DNA from 4 places in the Arthrobacter sp. 08Y14 genome. Region 1 is predicted to be linked to each of the others. Evidence: riboswitches for the same ligand, from Rfam matches in the RefSeq annotation. Region 1 holds a riboswitch; each other region holds the start of a gene.
What was found. A riboswitch is a leader RNA that binds a small molecule or an ion and turns the genes downstream of it on or off. The one in region 1 is predicted to bind S-adenosylmethionine.
Positions count from the first base shown of each region.

Region 2: another riboswitch for S-adenosylmethionine. It lies ahead of CXR03_RS06470 (LLM class flavin-dependent oxidoreductase); the one in region 1 lies ahead of CXR03_RS15030 (bifunctional o-acetylhomoserine/o-acetylserine sulfhydrylase).
Region 3: another riboswitch for S-adenosylmethionine. It lies ahead of CXR03_RS08365 (ABC transporter substrate-binding protein); the one in region 1 lies ahead of CXR03_RS15030 (bifunctional o-acetylhomoserine/o-acetylserine sulfhydrylase).
Region 4: another riboswitch for S-adenosylmethionine. It lies ahead of CXR03_RS10945 (flavin reductase family protein); the one in region 1 lies ahead of CXR03_RS15030 (bifunctional o-acetylhomoserine/o-acetylserine sulfhydrylase).

Region 1 covers NZ_PJIX01000003.1:583,277-588,476, forward strand. The annotation lists gene CXR03_RS15020 (hypothetical protein) at 1-543, opposite strand, end outside; gene CXR03_RS15025 (VOC family protein) at 1,117-1,776, opposite strand; SAM riboswitch class IV at 1,945-2,060, shown strand; gene CXR03_RS15030 (bifunctional o-acetylhomoserine/o-acetylserine sulfhydrylase) at 2,132-3,448, shown strand; gene CXR03_RS15035 (homoserine O-acetyltransferase) at 3,538-4,617, shown strand; gene CXR03_RS15040 (SRPBCC domain-containing protein) at 4,674-5,105, shown strand; gene CXR03_RS15045 (SGNH/GDSL hydrolase family protein) at 5,149-5,200, opposite strand, start outside.
Region 2 covers NZ_PJIX01000001.1:1,340,056-1,345,255, forward strand. The annotation lists gene CXR03_RS06455 (aliphatic sulfonate ABC transporter substrate-binding protein) at 1-238, opposite strand, end outside; gene CXR03_RS06460 (ABC transporter ATP-binding protein) at 347-1,168, opposite strand; gene CXR03_RS06465 (hypothetical protein) at 1,399-2,433, opposite strand; SAM riboswitch class IV at 2,391-2,505, shown strand; gene CXR03_RS06470 (LLM class flavin-dependent oxidoreductase) at 2,541-3,962, shown strand; gene CXR03_RS06475 (alpha/beta fold hydrolase) at 4,089-4,706, shown strand; gene CXR03_RS06480 (CoA-binding protein) at 4,764-5,183, shown strand; gene CXR03_RS06485 (DUF1206 domain-containing protein) at 5,188-5,200, opposite strand, start outside.
Region 3 covers NZ_PJIX01000002.1:383,041-388,240, reverse strand. The annotation lists gene CXR03_RS08375 (MarR family winged helix-turn-helix transcriptional regulator) at 1-42, opposite strand, end outside; gene CXR03_RS08370 (MDR family MFS transporter) at 39-1,772, opposite strand; SAM riboswitch class I at 2,077-2,175, shown strand; gene CXR03_RS08365 (ABC transporter substrate-binding protein) at 2,280-3,935, shown strand; gene CXR03_RS08360 (ABC transporter permease) at 3,932-4,933, shown strand; gene CXR03_RS08355 (ABC transporter permease) at 4,930-5,200, shown strand, end outside.
Region 4 covers NZ_PJIX01000002.1:950,991-956,190, forward strand. The annotation lists gene CXR03_RS10925 (replication-associated recombination protein A) at 1-616, opposite strand, end outside; gene CXR03_RS10930 (acVLRF1 family peptidyl-tRNA hydrolase) at 713-1,348, shown strand; gene CXR03_RS10935 (nitronate monooxygenase) at 1,395-2,498, opposite strand; gene CXR03_RS10940 (PhzF family phenazine biosynthesis protein) at 2,509-3,345, opposite strand; SAM riboswitch class IV at 3,450-3,567, shown strand; gene CXR03_RS10945 (flavin reductase family protein) at 3,622-4,128, shown strand; gene CXR03_RS10950 (hypothetical protein) at 4,349-4,969, shown strand; gene aspS (aspartate--tRNA ligase) at 5,080-5,200, opposite strand, start outside.

The sequences.
Region 1 (5,200 bases):
GCGTTTGACCTCGTCCGGAAGGTTTTCGCAAAGGATCAGCAGGGCATCCTTCTCCAAAGCGGGAAGGCTGCGTGCCGCATCCGGACGCAGAACGTGGTCCATGGCGGGAACAGCACGCTCGAAGCGCAGCCGAGCGGCCATGTCGAGGACTGTTTGAGCACGTGAGGTGAGGGTAAGGCCGTCCCTTGTCGTGGTCGGTTCGAGTAATCTCCGAGGTGTCCAGCGGAGACTGCCGCGGCGCCTTCCATGCGAAGTGCCCGGTGCCAGCAGCAGGATTTCAGAGGTTCTGCCGATGACCGGTAAACCCCAGATGACGGCGGCCGACTGCTGGATCAGGATCCGAGGTGCCTGTGCCTGATCCACGGCAGCGGTAATCGAGGCACGGTCCCGGTCCCACTGCGGCATCTTCTGCCACTGGGCGGCTTCGATGTAGACCCCTGCCCGCACCCGGACCAGCTCGCCCGCCTGACATCTCCGGGCCAGGGAACGTCTGCCGGAGCCGTCGCGATCGGCGTCGGCTGCATAAAGAAACTCCGGATCCATGAGACAAGCGTGAATCCTGGGCTTGCTTCACTAGATGGACCGGGAGCGGTCTGTGGATAAAAACCCCGCCTGAGGGAAGACCGCCACTTTGGGCAGGCGCATCCGGATTGGGAATTTGCTGCCGGTGCGGACCGGCAGTGATTTCCCGAAAGGTGCGCGGATGCCCAAAACGGCAGCGGTTCAGGGGTCCGGCCCGCCCAAAAGGTGCGCGGATGCCCACAGCGGCAGCGATTCAGGGTCCGGCCCGCCCAAAAGGTGCGCGGATGCCCAAAGCGGCAGCGGCTCAGGGGTCCGGCTCGCCCAGAAAGTGCGCGGATGCCCAAAGCGGCAGCGGTTCAGGGTCCAGCCCGCCCGAAAGGTGCGCGGATGCCCACAGCGGCAGCATTTACCCAACTGGTTCCGCCGCCGGCGGGAAAGGCGACCACTTTGGGCAGGCGCATCCGGATTGGGATTCTGCTGCCGGTGCGGACCGGCAGCGATTTCCCGAAAGGTGCGCGGATGCCCAAAGCGGCAGCGGATCAGGGGTCCGGCCCGCCCAGAAAGGTGCGCGGATCCCCCAAAGCGGCAGCAGAACTAGATCTCGACGAGGCCCTTGGCCGTGTTGAACGTGACGGACATGATGCCGGGAGTTCCCTTGGGGGAAATCCACGTGACGCCCACGTTCTCCAGCGGTTCCTCGGCCGGGGTGCCCAGCCACTGCGCCACACGGTCAGCGGAGCCGGCAATGGTCAGCGAGTCCAGCTTCACGGCACCGGGCATGCCGGGCAGGGCAGCCGAGGGGTGCAGTTCCTCGGTTCCGTCATCCCAGCGCAGCATGTACGGCACCTGGGGGTCGGCGATCAGGCCGTTGATGCCGATCTGCCGCCAGGTCAGTTCCTGGCCGTCGGGGAACTTCCGGTTACCCGGAACGGAGAGCCGTCCAAGCCGTTCTTCAAAGGGGGTGAGGTCATCCACAGCCACGCACCAGCCCATCCAGCCGCCGCCGCACTCCGAGCGCTGGCGCACTGCCTGGCCGAAGGGAGCCTTGTCCGAGGCCGGGTGGTTGAGGGCTTCCACCACCTCGACGTACTGATGGTTGGCCAGGGGAAGGATCATGTTCCGCGTACCAAAACGCGGATGGACGCCGCCCTTGACGAAGTCCGCTCCCAGAGCGTCTGCGATCCTCTCTGTCGTGGCCAAAAGACCGTCGGATTCACTGGCATAAGATACATGGTCCAAGCGCATGCGGCCCATAATGGCACGTTGTGACCCGCGTCTCGACTTAGGGCCACCTAAGGCGCCGAAGACGCTTTCCCCGCAGCCGCCGGGAAAAGGTACGCGCCCATCCGTGCCGCCGACGCCCGGGAAATGATCCGTCACACTCCTTGCAGGCGCCGGACTTATCCGTTTTCATAGGGGATAGGTCATGAGTGCCAGCAGATAGCCCCGGCTTGCTGGCCGGCAACCCTCCAACCGCGGTGGGGTGCCCCGGGTGAAGACCTGGCCCTGCCTCAACGGATGCAGGGCAAGCGCGGGTCCCACGTGGCTGCCGGTTACCTTGTTCCGGCCGGAAGTCTCTGTGCGGCCCTTAGGTTATGGGAGCTAAGCAGTGTCAGAAAACTGGTCCTTTGAAACCCGTTCCATCCATGCCGGCCAGGAGCCCGACGCCGTTACCGGCGCCCGCGCCCTGCCTATTTACCAGACATCGTCCTTTGTCTTTCCCAGTGCGGAAGCAGCAGCCAACCGGTTCGCCTTGGCTGAGCTTGCCCCCATCTACACCCGCATCGGCAACCCCACCCAGGAAGCGGTGGAAAACCGGATCGCTTCCCTTGAAGGCGGGATCGGGGCACTGCTGCTCGCCTCCGGGCAGGCCGCGGAAACCTTCGCCATCCTCAACGTGGCCGAAGCCGGGGACCACATCGTTGCCAGCCCCAGCCTTTACGGCGGAACGTACAACCTGTTCAAGCACACGCTGAAGAAGTTCGGCATCACCACAACGTTCGTGGCCGATCCGGACAATCTGGAGCAGTGGCGGGCGGCGGTGCAGCCCAACACCAAGGCCTTCTTCGGCGAGGTGGTCTCCAACCCCCGCCAGGACGTGCTGGACATCGAGGGCATCAGTGCGGTGGCGCATGAGGCCGGCATTCCCCTGATCGTGGACAACACGCTCTCCACCCCGTACCTGATCCGGCCCATCGAGTGGGGCGCGGACATTGTGGTGCACTCGGCCACCAAGTACCTCGGCGGGCACGGTACCGCCATTGCGGGCGTCATCGTGGATTCGGGCAACTTTGACTTCGGTGCCGATCCGGAGAAATTCCCCGGCTTCAACACCCCGGATGAGAGCTACAACGGGCTCGTCTATGCCCGTGACCTGGGTGCCAGCGGCATTCTGGGTGCCAACCTCGCCTACATCCTCAAGGCGCGGGTCCAGCTGCTCCGCGATCTTGGCTCCTCCGTGTCCCCGTTCAACGCGTTCCTCATTGCCCAGGGCCTGGAAACCCTGAGCCTGCGCATGGAGCGGCACGTGAGCAACGCCGTCGCGGTGGCCAACTGGCTGGAAGGGCACGACGACGTCGTCTCCGTCGCCTATGCGGGCCTGGAATCCAGCCCGTGGTTCGAGCGCGGACGCCATTACGGGCCGCGCGGAACGGGCGCCATTGTCTCCTTCGAGATCAACGGCGGCATCGACGCCGGCAAGCGGTTCGTGGATGCCCTGGACCTGCACTCCCATGTGGCGAACGTGGGCGACGTGCGCTCCCTGGTCATTCATCCGGCGTCGACCACCCACAGCCAGCTGGGGGCCGAGGCGCAGCTGGCAGCGGGAGTCAGCCCCGGGCTGGTCCGGCTGTCCGTAGGCATTGAGCACATTGACGACATTATTGCGGACCTCGACGCCGGGTTCCGGGCAGCCAAGGGAGCGTAGCGGGCAGCGTGACACTTCCTTCTACCTCAAACGCTGCCGGAACCGCCGGCGGTACCGTACCGCAGCACTCCGCCCCCGCCGGGGACGGGGTGCTGCGGCATGCGCGCATCGGCAGCCTGCATCTGGAAACAGGAGGCTACCTGCCGGACGTTTCCCTTGCCTACGAGACGTGGGGGACCCTCAACGCGGATGCAAACAATGCCGTGCTGGTGGCCCACGCCCTCACCGGCAGCACCCATGTGGCCAGGGGCAGCAGCGGCGAGGACGGCTGGTGGGACGCACTGGTGGGTCCGGGCAAGACGGTGGACACTGACCGGTACTTTGTCGTCTGCATCAACATGCTCGGCGGCTGCTACGGATCCTCCGGACCATCGTCGCCGGATCCGCAGGGGCTCCCCTGGGGGTCGCGGTTTCCCTTTGTCACGATCCGGGACTCCGTTCGCGCCGAGGCGCGCCTGGCCGACCAGCTGGGAATCCGCGTCTGGCACACCGTGCTCGGCGGTTCCCTGGGCGGCGCCCGTGCCCTGGAATGGGCCGCCACCGAGCCCGGCCGAGTGCAGCGCTGCGCCGTCATTGCGTGCACCGCTGCCAGTTCCGCGGAGCAAATTGCCTTTGGCCAGGCGCAGCTGGAAGCCATCCGCCTGGATCCGGATTTCAACGGCGGCGACTATTACAACGGCAGGGCTCCCGTTGCCGGTCTTGGCCTCGCCCGCCGGATCGCCCACATTACCTACCGCTCCGAAGCTGAGTTGGAGTACCGCTTTGGCAACGGAGCGCAGCTGCAGGAGGACCCGCTGGGGTCCGCGCTGCCGGCGGCACGCGGGCGTTATGCGGTGGAGAGCTACCTGGACCATCAGGCGCGGAAGCTCGCAGACCGGTTCGACGCCAACAGCTACCTGCTGCTGACCGAGGCCCTGATGAGCCACGATGTGGCCCGCGGCCGCGGATCGGTGCGCCAGGCGCTGGCCAACGCCGGTGCCGAATTCTTCATAGCCGCCGTGGATTCGGACCGGCTCTACCTTCCGCAGCACTCCTACGAACTGGCAGCGGCTCTGCCCCGGAAGACCGGTGTGCACATGATCAGTGCGCCGATCGGCCACGACGGGTTCCTCACCGACGTTGAACAGATCGGCGTTCCGCTGCGGGACCGGTTCTTCGGAGCGCCCTAGCGGCGGCGGGGTGCCTACCCTTGCGAAGGCCGCCTGAACGTGGAAGAAACAACCCCATGGGTGATTCGATTCGCGTGGCGGCGCAGGCACAGTGTTCCCCGGCGCAGCTCTGGCACACGCTGGTGGACAACCGTGCGGCGTGGTGGCCGGAAATGGAGTTCACGGCCAGCCCCGGGTCGCCGCTGGCGGAACGGGCGGCCGATGACGGCGAGCAGCGCGCTTCGGGCACCGTGTTGGCGGTGGCGCGGGACCGGCTGCTGTCCTTCCGCTGGAGAATGCCCGACTGGAATGCGCACACGGTGGTGAGCATACAGCTGGCCGCATCACCGGGACCGGACCCGGAAACGGACTACACCGACGTCGTTGTCACCGAAAGCGGTTTGGGCACTCTGGCAGGGGGCGCCGACGTGGCCCGCACCCACACCGAGGAATGGGCCGACCATTTGGCGAACCTGATTTCGCTGGCCGAAAGGGGCTTGGCGGGCTGAATGAGCCGGCTCGCCCAAAGTGCCTGGCCCGTCGGGCGTCCGCTTAGTCGGCCGAACCCGGAGGCATGCCGGGACCGCCAAACATGGGTCCGGCG
Region 2 (5,200 bases), on a different contig from region 1:
CGTCGGCCAGAGCGGATTCCAGCCAGCCCTGGTCCTTGATGATCAGGCTGAGCGGGTTGTAGGTGGCGAAGTCGAGGGTGAGGGTTCCGCCGTCGGCTGCGCCCGCGTCGGCGGCGGCATCTGAATCCTCGCCTGCCACGCAACCGGTGAGCAGCAGGGAAGCTGCGGCGGCGGCTGCGGCCAGGGCCTTGAGCGCGGTGCGGGAAGCTGAGGGGGAATTGAGGGAACGGCTGTTCATGGGAATTCTTTCTGATGAGTTGGCTGCGAGGCATCGCGGTTCATGCGCAAAATGGGCGCAGAACGGCGGGGGTAGCGGCCCTTAAAGGGGTGACGCCGGGGAGGAGTTTTAGTGGCGGTCGACGCCGAGGCGGGCCAGGAGCTCGCCGCGCATTCGGGCCAGCTCGGCCGAGGCGCGGTTCCGCGGGCGCGGGCCGGGCACGGTGATGGTGTCCGTAATGGTGGCTCCGGCAACACCGGGCTCCCTGCCCAGGACGATGATGCGGTCTGCCAGCTGGAGGGCTTCATCCACGTCGTGGGTTACCAGCAGCACCGTGGTGGGGGTGGCCCGGTGAACCGAGAGCAGCAGGTCCTGCATCTTCAGCCGGGTCAGGGCATCCAGTGCACCGAACGGTTCATCCAGCAGGAGCACGCCGGGCGTGCGGGCCAGGGCCCGGGCAAGAGAGGCGCGCTGCGCCATGCCGCCGGAAACTGCCCGGGGACGGTGTTTGGCGAATGCGGCCAGTTCCACCAGCTCCAGCAGTTCGGCCACCTTGGCCTTGCCGTTCTTGGCGCTGATGCCCTTGGGCAGGCCCATGGCGATGTTGGCCTGCAGGGTTTGCCAGGGCAGCAGCCGCGGTTCCTGGAACGCGACGGCGCATCGGTCATCAATGCCGCGGACGGGTGTTCCGTTGATCCGGACTTCCCCGGTGGTTGGAGCGTCCAGGCCGGCTGCGGCCCGCAGGAGCGTGGACTTTCCGCAGCCGCTGGAGCCCAGGATGGCCAGGACTTCGCCGGCATGTACGTCAAAGGTGATGTCCCGCAGCACCTGGTGGGTTTCACCGCCCGAGCCGAAAGCGCGGCCAAGGGAGGAAAAGGAAACGGGAAGGGCGGAGCCGGCGGCGCGCGTTTGGGGCGGCGCGGCAGGGGACTGTGAAGCCAGAGCGGTCATGTTAACTCTCCATCGGTCCTGGCAGTAGCACCCTACGGATAACGCCTTGGGCCGGGAGGCCTCCTGCGGTGTTGTCCTCGCTATCGCCGTCCCTCAAGGAGGAGGTACGGCAACCAGGGTTGCTGCGGCTTCACTGATCCAGGTCTCTCAGCCGCTCGGGATGGTCAAGAGCAACTAAACGCGCGATTGCGGAAACCGGCAAGTCCCCCGCGTAATATTTCGACGCCCCGTCAGGAGCGCAGGCTCTGCAGCGCCGGATGCGCCGCCAGTCCGTGTTCGCCGTACAGGGCCCAGACCAGATACGCGATGGCCAGCGGTGCTTCGGGCCCGCCGATCAGGAGGGGCTCATAAGAATAGAACTCCAGTACCAGACTGCAGTTTTCAGGTTCCGGGTAGCAGGCGGAAATCTGCGAATAGGGAAAGCTGAGCCATCTTCCGTTCACCTGGGCAATAATCTTGCGGTCTGTCAGGAACATTTGCGTGTGTTGTTTTTCCCGCCATTGTTGAAGCGATACCGCCTGGGCTGCACGCCGCCGGGAACGATTGGCGAGAGCCGTCAGCCCAACACCTGCAAGGACAAAGGAAGGCCGGCCCCAGAAGAATCCGGACGTGTGAACATAAGTTCCGTTGAGGCCGTAAAAACGCGCATAATCGGCGTTTATGAAAAGGTGAACCGATTCCCCCGGTTCCAGCACAACTCCCCACACCTCTTGGGTTGGAGGGGCCTGCCCCCGGCGAAGCCCGTCCGTCAGAACCCGTGCCGCGGACCACGCTTCGTCATACGTCCGCTGTAAATCGGCCTGAGCCCTCTCGGCTTTATTGAGATGACCTCCGGAGCGGCGGTGGGCGCGGAATGTTCGGTGCCCGTTCTGAATGACCTTTATCAGCAGATAAATGCCCAGGAATATGCATCCGGCGAATAGGGCCAGCACTATGAGGCCCTTGGGGATGACGCCCAACGCGGAAGCGGCCACGGCATTCAGGACAAGCGGACCAAAGAACCAAACCACCGCAATTCCTGCCAAGGGCACTATCCAGCCGACGTGATTCTTCATGGGGGTGACCGTAGCGCTGCACGGGGGCGGGGGAAAGAGAAATTGCCGCTTGTGGACAAGTGCAGCAGGCAGGCCGGCGGATTCATGACCGCAGGTTAACGGCTGCGGTTCACACAGTGTCATGTATTTCCCCTGCCCGTCCGGGTATGCAAATACTGGTGGCGAAGGATCATGAGTCCCAACGAAAAGCTCTGGCTGGTTGGGCGGCAACCCTCTTTCCGTAGCGGGGTGCCCCAGATGAGGATCCGGCCGTGTCGCGTCCGCGAACGGCAAGTACGGCGCCCCAGCGGGTGCGTCCCGTCCCGAAGGATTTCCCTGTGTCCGAATCATCTTCCTCAACACATCAGAACAGCCGGCGGCAGATCCGGTTCAACGCCTTTGACATGAACTGCGTGGGCCATCAGTCTCCGGGACTGTGGCGCCATCCGCAGGACCAGTCCGCGAACTACACGGACCTCCGCTATTGGGCCAACCTGGCCCAAACCTGCGAGCGCGGATTGTTTGACGGCATCTTTATCGCAGACGTCCTGGGCACCTATGACGTGTATGGAAACTCCAACGAGGCCACACTGCGGCAGGGCACCCAGGTGCCGGTGAATGACCCGCTGCTTTTGGTCTCCGCCATGGCACTGGTCACCGAGAACCTCAGCTTCGGCATCACCGCGGGAACAGCCTATGAACACCCCTACCCCTTTGCGCGGCGCCTCTCCACCCTGGACCACCTCACCAACGGCCGGGTTGGCTGGAACGTGGTCACCGGCTACCTGCCCTCGGCGGCCCGCAACATGGGTGCCGAAGACCAGCTTGAGCACGACGAGCGCTACAACCACGCGGATGAATACCTCGAGGTGATCTACAAGCTGCTGGAAGGCTCCTGGGAGGATGACGCCGTCGTCCGGGACAAGGACAGCGGCATCTTCACCGACCCGGCGAAGGTGCATGACATCAACCATGAGGGCAAGTACTTCAAGGTTCCCGGCATCCATATCAGTGAGCCGTCACCGCAGCGCACTCCGGTGATCTTCCAGGCCGGCGCCTCGCCGCGGGGCATTGCCTTTGCGGCCGGCAATGCCGAGGCCGTCTTCGTGGGCGCGCCCACGAAGGAAAAGCTCAGGGCCACGGTCACCCGGATTCGTGATGCCGCCGAAGCTGCCGGCCGGGACCGCCACTCCATCCGGATCTACACGCTGCTGACCATCATCACCGCGGCAACATCAGAGGAAGCCGAAGCCAAGCATTTGGACTACCAGCGGTACGCCAGCGACGAGGGCGCCCTGGCCCTGATGTCCGGCTGGCTCGGCGTGGACCTGTCCACCTACAACCTGGACGAGCCGCTGGGCAATGTGCAGTCCAATGCGATCCAGTCTGCCTCGGACAACTTCCAAAAAGCGAAGGACGACGGCGAACCCTGGACGGTGCGCGACATCGCCGAATCCGCGGGGATCGGCGGGCTGGGTCCGCGGCTGGTGGGCTCGGGGTCCGACGTCGCCGAGGAGCTCATCCGGTGGGTGGAAGAGACCGATGTGGACGGCTTCAACCTGGCCTACGCCATTACCCCGGGTACCTTCGAGGACGTGGTGGAGTTTGTGGTGCCGGAGCTGCAGAAGCGCGGTGCCTACCGGACGGAATATACCCCGGGGACGCTGCGCCACAAGCTCTTCGGTGCCGGTGACAAGCTGCCCGAAAACCACCGCGGCGCGTCCTTCCGTCTGCAGCCGGCAGGGACTCCGGCACGCTGAGGGTTCCGCCGTCCGGCCGGAGGTTTGCGGGGCGGGTTCCGGGCGGGGCCATTGACCGGGGACCGACTGCCTCCTTACGTTTGAAGGGTCCGCGCAGTGAACCCCTTTAGCGAGCAGGAGTCCGCTATGGAACCCTCACCCAGCGCCACCGGCATGGCCCTTTCCGCCGACGGCACCCGCATCGCCTGGTCCCGGCAGGGCGGCGGTCCGCCCCTGGTGATCGTGGATCCGCTGACAGCTGACCGCAACAGTTCCAGTACCCGGGCCCTGGCGCAGCTGCTCTCCGAAAACCACACCGTCTACACGTATGACCGCCGCGGACTGGGTGAAAGCGACGTGGGGGAAGAGTACACGGCCGAGTCCGACGTTGATGACCTGCTGGCAGTGGTGCAGGTGGCCGGCGGAAGGGCTGACCTCTACGGGTTCGCGTCGGGTGCCTTCCTGGCGCTGCGCGCCGCCGAGGAATCCGCCGTCATCACGCGGGTTGTCGCGCTGGAGCCGACCCTGGCCCTGGACGAGGGTGAAGACGAGATGCTGGTGCTGCAGACGGAACTTGAGGGACTCGGCGGTGTGCAGGTGCCCGTGCTGGTGCTGGCAGGGAGCTCCAGCGGCAACGAAACGCAGGATCTGGCCCGGCGGGCCGCCGATGCCCTGGATGAAGGGGAGTTCCAGCTGCTGGAAGGCAACACGGCCAGCGTTCCGGAGACCGCCCTGGCCGATGCCATCGAATCTTTCCTGAGCTGAGGCAGGCAGTCGGGCGTAAGCTGGACCCCAATCCAGGAGCCCACCGAAGGACGGCAGATGCCACACGTCAATAAATCCGCAGTTGTCGAAGCACTTCTGACCAACAAGGGCGCCCGCTGGGCGGTGGTGGGCCTGTCCAACAATCCGCGCCGCACCGCCGTCGGCGTCTCCCGTTACGTCCAGGACCACCTTGGAATGGAAATCATCCCGGTGAGCCTGAAGGGAGACGATGTCCACGGCAACAAGGGCTACCGGCGGCTCAGCGAAATTCCCGGCCAGATCGACGTTGTTGACTGCTTCGTGAATTCCTCCCGTGTCGGGGACATCGTGGATCAGGCCATCGAGGCAGGCGCGAAGGCGGTGTGGCTCCAGCTGGGTGTCATTGACGAGGCGGCGGCGCAGCGGGCGGCCGACGCCGGGCTGGACGTGGTCATGGATACCTGTCCCGTCATCGAAGCTCCCCGGTTCGGTCTCTGACCCGTTACAGCTTGGCG
Region 3 (5,200 bases), on a different contig from region 1:
CTCGTGCAGAGCCTTTGTCCGGCCCAGCTCCCGCGGTGTCACTTGGGCTGACTCTCCGGGTTGGCAGTCCTCACCGGTGAGACCGGATCCACCAGGGCCACGGCGCCCGTCGCCACGTCGGCCAGTGCAAGCTCGGCCGGTGAGGGACGCTCGTTCCGGGCCGCGGAATCCGCAGCGGTGTCGGATGCCTGGGTCTCCACCGCGGCGGAAGCTACGGCGATGCCGGCTGTTGCCGCAAGATCAGCGGTTGCGGCGGCCTTCTTCAGCTGTACGGCATTCTGGCGTCCAAGCTTGGCATTCGGAATGAAGATGACAGCCAGCAGCGTAATGACGGCCAGCGGAACGCTGTACAGGAAGACCGAGCCGACGCCGACGCCGTACGCACTTTCCACCAGCACGGCAATGGTGTCAGGCAGTTCGGAGACCTTGGGGATGGATCCGCTGCCCAGGGCCACGGCGGCCGCAGCCTGGTCAGCCGGGGCCAGCGCACCGATGCCGTCCTTGATTTCGGAGGCAACGATGGTCCCGAGCACCGAACCCAGCACGGAAACGCCCACGGTACCGCCGAGGCTGCGGAAGAAGGTCACCGCACTGGTGGCCACACCGAGGTTCTTCACCTCAATGGAGTTCTGGACCACGAGCACCAGGTTCTGCATCAGCATGCCCAGGCCAGCGCCCAGAACGGCCATGTAGATGCCGACCAGCACCAGGTTGGTGTCATAGGCCAGGGTGCTCAGCAGGATGGAACCCACCACGGTGAGCACACCGCCGGAAATCATGACGGCCTTCCACTTGCCGGTGCGGCTGATGATCGTTCCGAACAGCGTGGAGGAAACCAGCAGGCCGGCCATCATGGGGATGGTCAGCAGGCCGGACTCGGTGGGGGTGGCGCCGCGGGCCAGCTGCATGTACTGCGCAAGGAACACAGAAGTGCCGAACATGGACACGCCCACGGAAATGCTGGCCACGACGGAAAGGGTGAAGGTGCGGTTCTTGAACATGGACAGCGGAATGATCGGTTCCGGGGACTTGAATTCCACCAGCACGGCAGCGATCAGCAGCAAGGCGGATCCGGCGACCATGAGGAAGGAGGCCAGCGAGGCCCAGCCGAACTGGTTGCCGGCCAGGGTCACCCAGATCATCAGCAGCGACACGCCGCCGGCGATCAGGACAGCACCCAGGTAGTCGATGTGGACCTTGCGCTTGGCGTGCTGGGGCAGGTGCAGGGTCATCTGCAGCAGGATGATGGCAGCCACCGCCACCGGCAGGGCAATGAAGAAGTTCCAGCGCCAGCCGAAGGCGTCAGTGACAACGCCGCCCAGCAGCGGTCCGCCCACGGTGCCCAGCGCCATGACGGCACCAAAGAGTCCGGCGTACTTCCCGCGGTCGCGCGGGCTGATGATGTCAGCCATGATGATCTGGCTCAGCGCGGCGAGACCACCGGCACCCAGACCCTGCAGCACGCGGAAGACAATCAGCGTGCTGGTGTCCTGCGAGAAGCCGGCCAGTGCCGAGCCGAGCACAAAGATGCCCAGCGCGAGCTGGATCAGCAGCTTGCGGTTGAACAGGTCGGCAAACTTGCCCCACAGCGGCGTTGACACCGTTGTGGCCAGCAGTGTTCCCGTCACCACCCAGGTGTAGGCGGACTGGTTGCCGTCAAGGTCCGAGATGATCAGCGGCAGGGAGGTGGAAACCACCGTGCCCGCCAGAATCGAGACAAACATGCCAAGGAGCAGGCCGGAAAGGGATTCCAGCACCTGCTTGTGGGTCATGGTCCCGTCCGGGGAGGCGGTCCGCTTGGGCACCTTGGCCTTCTTCTCGGACTTTTTTTCGGGGGGACGTTCTGCGGGGGACATCGGGCTCCTGCTAGTAGTTGATTTAGATCAACTATATAAGTAATTGCCCTTAGTCAACTAATTTCGTGGCGCATCGCACACTCTTGGCCTGGACGCCCGGCCCCGGGTCCAGATGACACCGCCGTGAACCTCTGTGACCGCCGATGACGCACCGAGACGGCGCATGAGGTCAAAAACGGTCATCGCTGGCCCGGCCATGATCCATGGGCTAGCTTTTCCTTAACCATCCCGAGCGGCCGAGAGACCTGGATCGACGACGCCGCAGCAACCCTCCCCGCCCAGCAGCGGGGAACGGTGCTACTGCCAGGACCGATGGAGAAGCTGCGCGCTTTCGTTGGTCAGCTTCGCCCTGCCCCGGCACGGCGAAGCTGCCGCCGGCGAACCTGCGTCGCCCTCCGCCGGGCGATGATTCAGGAGCCTGACGTGAGCACAGCAAGACCTCTCAAACCCCATCCCCAGCTACCCCGCATCCTCGCCGTCCTCACGGCAGGGGCCATGCTCGCCACTGTGGTTTCAGGTTGCGGCGGGCCAGCCGCAGCCAGCGGCAGCGACACCTTTGTCTTTGCCACCGGCAAGGACATTTCGTGCCTGGATCCCCACGTGGACGGCGACATGCCGCAGGCATCCATCGCAGCGAATTACCTGGATTCGCTCGTTTCACAGGACAGCGGCGGCGCCATCCATCCGTGGCTCGCCACAGCGTGGTCAGTGTCCGGCGACGGTCTCACCTACACATTCACAGTGCGCGACGACGTCTGGTTCACCGACGGGACAAAACTCACCGCGGAAGCAGTGAAGGCAAACCTGGACCACATGGTGGATCCAAACACACAGTCCGGTACCGCAGGCGGTTACCTCAAACCCTACGAGTCCACGCAGGTAGTGGACCCGACCACCGCCGTCGTCACCCTGAACCGACCGTATGCGGCGTTCCTGGAGGTGCTCGCCCAGCCCTTCCTCGGCATCCAGTCACCCGCGGCCCTGAAGCGGCCGCAAGTGGAAAACTGCCACTCGCCCGTGGGCTCGGGACCATACAAGATCATGGACTACGTCCCGCAGTCCAAGGTCACCCTGGTCCGCAACGAAGACTACAACTCCGCTCCGCCCTTCGCGCAGCATGACGGCCCGGCACACATTGAGAAGATCGAATGGCGCATTGTGCCCGAAGACTCCACGAGGTACGGCCTGCTGCGGGCAGGCCAGGCGGACGCCCTGGACCTCATGCCCTCGGTCCATTTTGCCGAGGCGGAGGCGGACGCAAATGTGGAGCTGACCCTGCGTGACCGGCCCGGAAACCCTACCAACCTGATCCTCAACACCACCCGTGCGCCGTTTGACGATCTCAACGTCCGCAAGGCTTTCCTGCACAGCGCCCACGTGGACGCTGGCATCAACAGCGTCTACTTTGGCACCGTCACCCGGGCCGGCGGGCCGCTCAGCTCCACCACCGGCTTCTACTCCCCCGATTTTGAGCACGTCTATGACCCGGACCCCGCCGAAGCAGCGCGCCTGCTCGACGACGCCGGCTGGACGGAACACGACGCCGAAGGGTACCGGGTGAAAGACGGCGAGCGCCTGAGAGTTCATTTCCCGTACACCCCCGGCGCCTGGCCCGCTGCGCACCAGGCGTTGGTCACTCAAATCCAGGCGACAGCGAAGCAGGCCGGCTTCGAGGTGCTGATCGAGAACGGCGACGCAGCAACCGTGAGCGAACTGGGCAATACCTTCGAATACGACCTTCGCGCCGATTACTGGAACACCAACACCGCCGATGTGCTGCGCATTGTCTTCTCCTCGGAATACACCGAGTCCGCCGGCTTTGTAGCCAACGGGTCGGGGTTTCGGAATCCCGGGCTGGACTCGATCCTGAACGCGGCACTTGCCACCGACGATGCTGCCGTCCGGAAGGAGCTCTACCACCAGGCCCAGCAGATCGTCAGCGACCACGCCCTCCAGCTGCCGCTCTACAACCAGGCCAGCCAGGTGGCCCTGCGCAGCGACCGCTGGACAAACCTCACCCTTGAACCCAGCCTTTCCCTCCCCTACCTCTACGACGTCACGGCGGTGGATCCCCAATGAGCACCCAATCCCTTGATCCCCTCAACACGGCACCGCGCACAACGGTGTCCGGAGGCAGCACCGGCCGCATTGTCGCTAAGCGGACCGCCGGCAGCGTTTTTGTCCTCTGGGCGGCCGTCACCCTCACCTTCTTTGTCCTGCACCTCACGCCCGGCGATCCCGTAACAGCGATCCTCGGGGGTGCCGGATCCTCCCCGTCGCCCGAGACGGTGGCAGCGGTAAGGGCCCAGTACGGACTCGACCGGCCCGTTCTTCTGCAGTACCTCTCCTATCTGGGCAACCTGATCACCGGGGACTTTGGGGTGTCCTACATCTTCAAGGTTCCCGTGATCGAGATCATCGGTCCGCAGATCCTTCCCACCCTGCAGCTCGCCGGACTGGCGCTGGCCTTCGCCTGGGTCATCGCCCTGGCATTCACGCTCCTCACGGTGGGCCGCGGACGCGTGCTCGACGGCGTCGGCCGGACCCTGGAGGTGTTCTTCGCTTCCCTTCCCCCGTTCTGGGTGGGCATCATGCTTGCGGTCCTCTTCGCCGTCATCCTGGGCTGGTTCCCGGTGGCCGGAGACGACGGCTTCCGCTCGCTCGTCCTGCCGGCGCTTTCACTGGCCATCCCCCTGTCCGGGTTCATCGCCCAGGTCACCCGGTCCTCCTTCGAAGAAGCCCTGGCCCAGCCGTTCATCCTCAGCGCCCGTGCCAGGGGGCTGAGCGACGCCGCCGTGCGGCTGACGCATGCCCTGCGGCACGCCATCCTGCCCGGCCTCACGCTGTCCGCGTGGGCAGTGGGCTCACTGGTGAGTTCCGCCGTCGTCGCCGAGATCATTTTTGCCCGGGCCGGGCTGGGGCGTTCCCTCGTGGACGCCATCATCAACCGCGATATGCCGGTAACCCTGGCCGTGGTGTTCATCATTGCCGCCGTCTACATCCTCGTGAACCTCGCCGTGGATCTCCTCTACCGCGCGGTGGATCCCCGCACCAACCCGACAGGAAGTGCAGCATGACCACGATTGCCAGACCCGCCTCAACTGTGCAAAAGCCCGCCGGCCCGCTGACCGGCGGGACGCCTTCGCGCACCCTACGGCTGGTCCGCAGCACTCCCGCCGGTGTGTGGATGGCCGGCGCGCTTCTGGTGTTCCTGGTGCTCGCCGCCGTCGCCCCTTCCCTGTTCCTGCGGCAGGACCCCTACGAGATTGATCCCGCCAACGCCTTCCAGGCGCCGGGCGCATCCCATCTGTTCGGCACCGACCAGAACGGCCGCGACATCCTGT
Region 4 (5,200 bases), on a different contig from region 1:
CGGCCCGCTGCAGCAGTGCAGCAATGTCCTCTTCGGTGAGCGGTTTCAGGGTTAGGAGCAGGGACCGGGACAGCAGGGGCGACACGACTGAGAAGGACGGGTTCTCCGTGGTGGCCGCCACGAGGACCACCCAGCGGTTTTCCACCCCGGGCAGCAGCGCGTCCTGCTGGGCCTTGTTGAACCGGTGAATCTCGTCCAGGAACAATACGGTGGTGATGCGGTGCAGGTCCCGGTTGGTGAGGGCCTCTTCCATGACGCGCCGGACGTCTTTCACGCCTGCGGTGATGGCGGAGAGCTCGACGAACTTTCGGCCGGAGCCGCGTGCCACCACATGGGCCAGGGTGGTTTTCCCGGTTCCGGGAGGACCCCACAGCATGACCGAAGACGGGCCGGCCGGACCGCGGTCATCGGCGGACTCAGCCAAAGTGCGCAGCGGAGATCCCGGCCCGAGCAGATGCTGCTGGCCCACTACTTCATCAAGGGTGCGCGGCCGCATCCGCACCGCCAACGGGCTGCGCGGACGCTTGGGGGCGCCGTCGTCCGTGCCGGCACCGAATCCCGCGCTGTCGCCGTCCGTGTCGGAGGTGTCGCTGTCGCTGCTGAACAAATCACTCACCTCACTAGGCTACTCGTGCCGTAGCGTAGGAGTTTGCCCGGCGGATGCCGGCTGCTGTCCGCCTTCCGTGGGCAGTTTCACCAGGAGAATCCGGATATGCCTGCCACACGCAACACCTTCGTTTCCGCGCAGCGGCTGCCGGGCTGGCTGGACCGTCTGGCCGCCGGAGCCGGCGCGCTGGACATCACCCCCGAACACGGAGGCCTTCATGTGTCCGCCGCCAACGGCACCGAAGCCGACCTGTTGGCGCCGTGGCCTGACGACGGACGTCCGGGGCGAGGGGGCGACGACGTCGAACGCCTGGTCTCCTTGGCCGGCCAGTCGCGGACGCTCGGGATTGTGCTGCTGCGCCGCGGCGGATACGCCGCGGGTGTTGCCCGGGAGGGCCAGCTGCTCGCGTCCAAAACCGGCAACCGCTATGTGCAGTCGCGCACTGCCGCGGGCGGCGGATCGCAGCAGCGTTTTGCGCGGCGTCGGGCCAACCAGGCCGACGCGCTGGTGGAGACCGCAGCCGAGCAGGCCGCCCGCATTTTCACCGAACATCCGCCGGAGTATCTGGTGTTCGGCGGAGACCGTCAGCTGACCGAGGTGCTGGCGCGGCAGAAGATCTTCGCGCGGTGGAGCAACCTGACCCGGCTGCGTCCGCTCGATGTTCAGGACCCCAAACTGGCGGTGCTGGCTCAGGCTGCTAAGGATGCCTGCTCCGTTTTCATCCGAATTACGGTGCCCTGACCCGTTCTGATACCAAACCCCGTGCTGTCCCGCGACGGGCCCGGCCTCAGTCGGCCAGCCCGAACAGGCGACGGAGGATCACCGGCGCCGGACCTTCAGCGGCATGCCGGAACCCTGTGCCGGCCCACAGGCTGACTCCTTCCGGATTGCCTGCCGCCGCGGCGTCGGCCCGGAGCGGGCCGGTGATGTGGTTGATGTACGGGTAAGCGTCCGGGGCATCCGGATAGGCACGCATGAAGTCATTGACCAGCCCCCTCGCCGGACGGCCGGAGAAAGCCCGGGTCAGCGAAGTGTCAGGATCCCTGCGCCCCTGCACGGCATCCATCAACCCGCCGCGGTGTACCTTGCTGGTCCCGGCTTCGTCGCTGAGCAGCAGCAGTGTTCCCACTTGGACGGCACCTGCCCCGGCGGCCAGAGCTGCGGACGCGTCCTCCGGGGTGGAAATCCCTCCCGCGGCTACCAACGGGAGCGGGCAGGCTTCTCGAACCTGGTCCAGCAGGCCAGTTAATGAGACCTTCCCCGGCACCTTCCCGCTGTCAAGGGTTCCCCGGTGTCCGCCGGCTTCCGGGCCCTGCACGCACAGGACGTTCGCTCCGGCAGCTGCCGCCGCGCGCGCCTCGCCGGCATCGGTGACCGTCACCACGCTGCAGATTCCCTGCGCGGCAAGTTCGGCAAAGACCGCCGGTTCCGGCAATCCGAAGGTGAAGGACACTACCGGGACCCGCTCCCGGAGGACCAGCTCCAGCTTGGCTTGCCAGGCGTCGTCGTCGTTGGGGTTCGGCATCCCGGGTTCGGGGACCGTGGTTCCGGCTGGCCCCTGTCCTGCTGCTGTGACCAGGTGCTCACGGAAGATCAGGGCCGCTTCGATTTTTCGAGCCCGGGCTGCCGCCTTCCCTGCAGCCTGATCCTGCGCGGCAACCGGGTAGGTGTTGGCAGCATCCGGAACGAAGAGGTTCAGGCCAAAGGGCCGGCCGCTCAGCCTGCGCAGCTGGGTAATCTGGTCCGCCACGGTGCCTGTGCTCTTGTAACCGGCGGCCAGGAAGCCGAGCCCGCCGGCCTCCCCCACTGCAGCAGCCAGCTCCGGGGTGGAAGGCCCCCCGGCCATGGGTGCACCGATAACCGGAAGGGCAAGCGAGTTTAGGGTGAACATGGTGCCCGATTTACAGTGTGACGGTGCCGTCAATGCAGGTGACCGTGGATCCGCCCACCCAGATTTTGCGGTCCCGGGTGAAGACCCGGACCCGGCCGGAGCGCTGGACGGCAGTGCCCTGGGTGACGACGTAGCGTTCCGGTGCCAGTGAGGCTCCGATCAGCCACTGGGCGAGTCCGGCGTTGAGGCTGCCGGTGACCGGATCCTCTGCAATACCGAGACCCGGTACGAAGGCGCGCACTTCAAAGTCTGTTTCCGCGTCCGCCGGCTGCGCGCCAATGACGCCCACGCGCAGGTTGCCCATGATCACGGGATTCGGGTTCAGCGCCAAGACGGTTGCGGCGTCCCGGAGCAGCAGTCCCAGCCAGCCGGGTCCGTTGTCGATCCAGTTGGAGGCGAGGATCTGCTCCGGTTCCAGGCCCAGCGCCTGCCGGGCCTGGTCCAGGACATCGTCCTCCAGCTCACCGGAGCGCAGCAGGGGCGGAGCGGCAAACGCCGCGATCCCGGCATTGGCGTGCAGCGTCACGAGTCCTATGCCGCATTCCTGTACGACGACGTCGGGGTACCGGCGCTTGGCCCCGGTCTCCAGCCAGGCGTGGCACGTGCCCAGCGTAGGGTGTCCGGCGAAGGGAATCTCCCCGCCGGGGGTGAAGATCCGGACCCGGTAGTCGGCCCCGTCCACAGTGGGCGGCAGGACGAAGGTGGTCTCGGAAAGGTTGGTCCACCGGGCGAAGGAGGCCATCTCAGCATCCGTCAGCCCTTCCGCTTCGAGCACCACCGCCAGCGGGTTGCCCAAATACGGTTCGCTGCCGAAAACGTCCACCTGTTTAAACCACCGCTGTCTCATTCTTCACACTGTATCCCTTCATCCCCATGACTTTTATGAAGCGGAGTTTACGAACTGTGGCGGGGGTTTGTGTCCCGGTGCTGCCCGGCCTACGTTGGAGCAAGAATCAAGAGTTCCAGCCACGGGCCCTGGCCGGCTGGACGGCAACCCTCTCGCCGTAGCGGGGTGCTCCAGGTGACGATTCGGCCGCCCGGTTTCCAACCGGCCCGGCAAGTACCGCGCTTCGCTACCGACGTATCGGGTTACCGGGCGCTTGAGGCAGAGGATCTTTTGAGCATGGCACTTTTGACCGACCTTCAGCCCGCTGCATTGCGCCGGGCGTTCTCCCGTTTTCCGTCCGGCGTTGCCGCCCTGTGCGCGGTCATCGACGGCGAGCCGCAGGGCCTGGTTGCTTCTTCCTTCACGGTGGGCGTTTCCATGGATCCGCCGCTGGTGATGTTTGCCGTGCAGAACACGTCCCGCACATGGCCGGTGCTGCGGGGCTCGGCCCGGATTGGCGTGTCGATTTTGGGTTCCGATCACGAGGGCGTCTGCAAACAGATTGCGTCCAGGGCCGGAAACCGCTTCGCCGGACTGGATCTGCACACGGATGACTCCGGATCATTGTTCCTGGACCGGGCCGCCCTCTGGCTTGAGTGCTCTGTGGAGAATGAGGTTCCGGCCGGGGACCATCAGGTGGTTCTGCTACGGGTGCACGGCCATGCCTCACACGACGATGCCCATGAGCCCCTGATATTCCACGGTTCAGCGTTTCGCCGTCTGGGCGTTCCCGAATTCGCCTGACCGGCAGAAATGTGTCGGCACCGGAAATACGGAGCCGGGAATTGTTTCCACGCGTTTATGACAGCGGCCGTCCGTTACCAATCCTTTACATTCGAAGCCGGCTCCACTATCGTTCTTCGGATTACTTCGGAAGGAAGTAGCGGAGATGACCAGAAACAGAAATGCCAATGGAACATCACGGAATAAGGCAAGGCCCGGCAGAGCGTCGGATTTGCCGTTTATGCATAAGGCCCTGCTTCCCGCAGCGGCGCTGGGTCTGGTGCTGACAGGATGCAGCGCCCAGGAGGAGCCCGAGGCCGCTTCCTCTAAACCGGCCACATCGTCAGCCACAGCCGGGGAGACCGCCACGGCCTCCCCCAAAGCCGGTTCGTCCAGCCGGAGCAGCATCGGCGTGGAACTGCCCCCGGGAAGCACGGAGCCTCCTGCCCCCAGCGACCCCGCCATGCTGGCACTGTTCCGGGCGGACAATCCCATCAGCCTCGAGAGCTACTTCCAGCAAAATCCCCAGGGGCGCCCTCTCAACGCGAGCCTCATGCTCGAGGAACCCGGCACCGGGAGGAGCACCTTCGATCTGCCCGCAATGGAACCGGGGACCAGCTTCAGCGTGTACCTCACCTGTAACCAGCCCGGGGACTACAGCATCGAGGTTCGGGACGCTGATTCAAACCCAGTGACCGCTTCCAGCAGCAACAATTGCAATTGGCCGGTCCTAACGTCTTTTGAACACATCGTCACACCCGATCAAACCCCGGCGTCCATCACAGTGGACGGGCCGGACGGAGATTACTGGCTTGTTGTCTACAATTTGCCGGTCCCCACTATGGCGCCCGCACCGGGCTAAAACAGGCTGCCGGAATAATTCACCCAAATTTACCGGCGCGTCGAAAGATGAAGGTGCCCGGCCGCATCAGCGGCCGGGCACCTTCATCATTCTGGAATCCTGCGAAAGACCTAGTCCTTCTTGGCGTCGTCCTTCTTGGCTTCAGCCTTCTTTTCCGGCTTGAAGTCCACGCCGGCTTCCTTGCGCTGCTGGGCAGTGATCGGAGCCGGAGCCTGGGTCAGCGGGTCATAG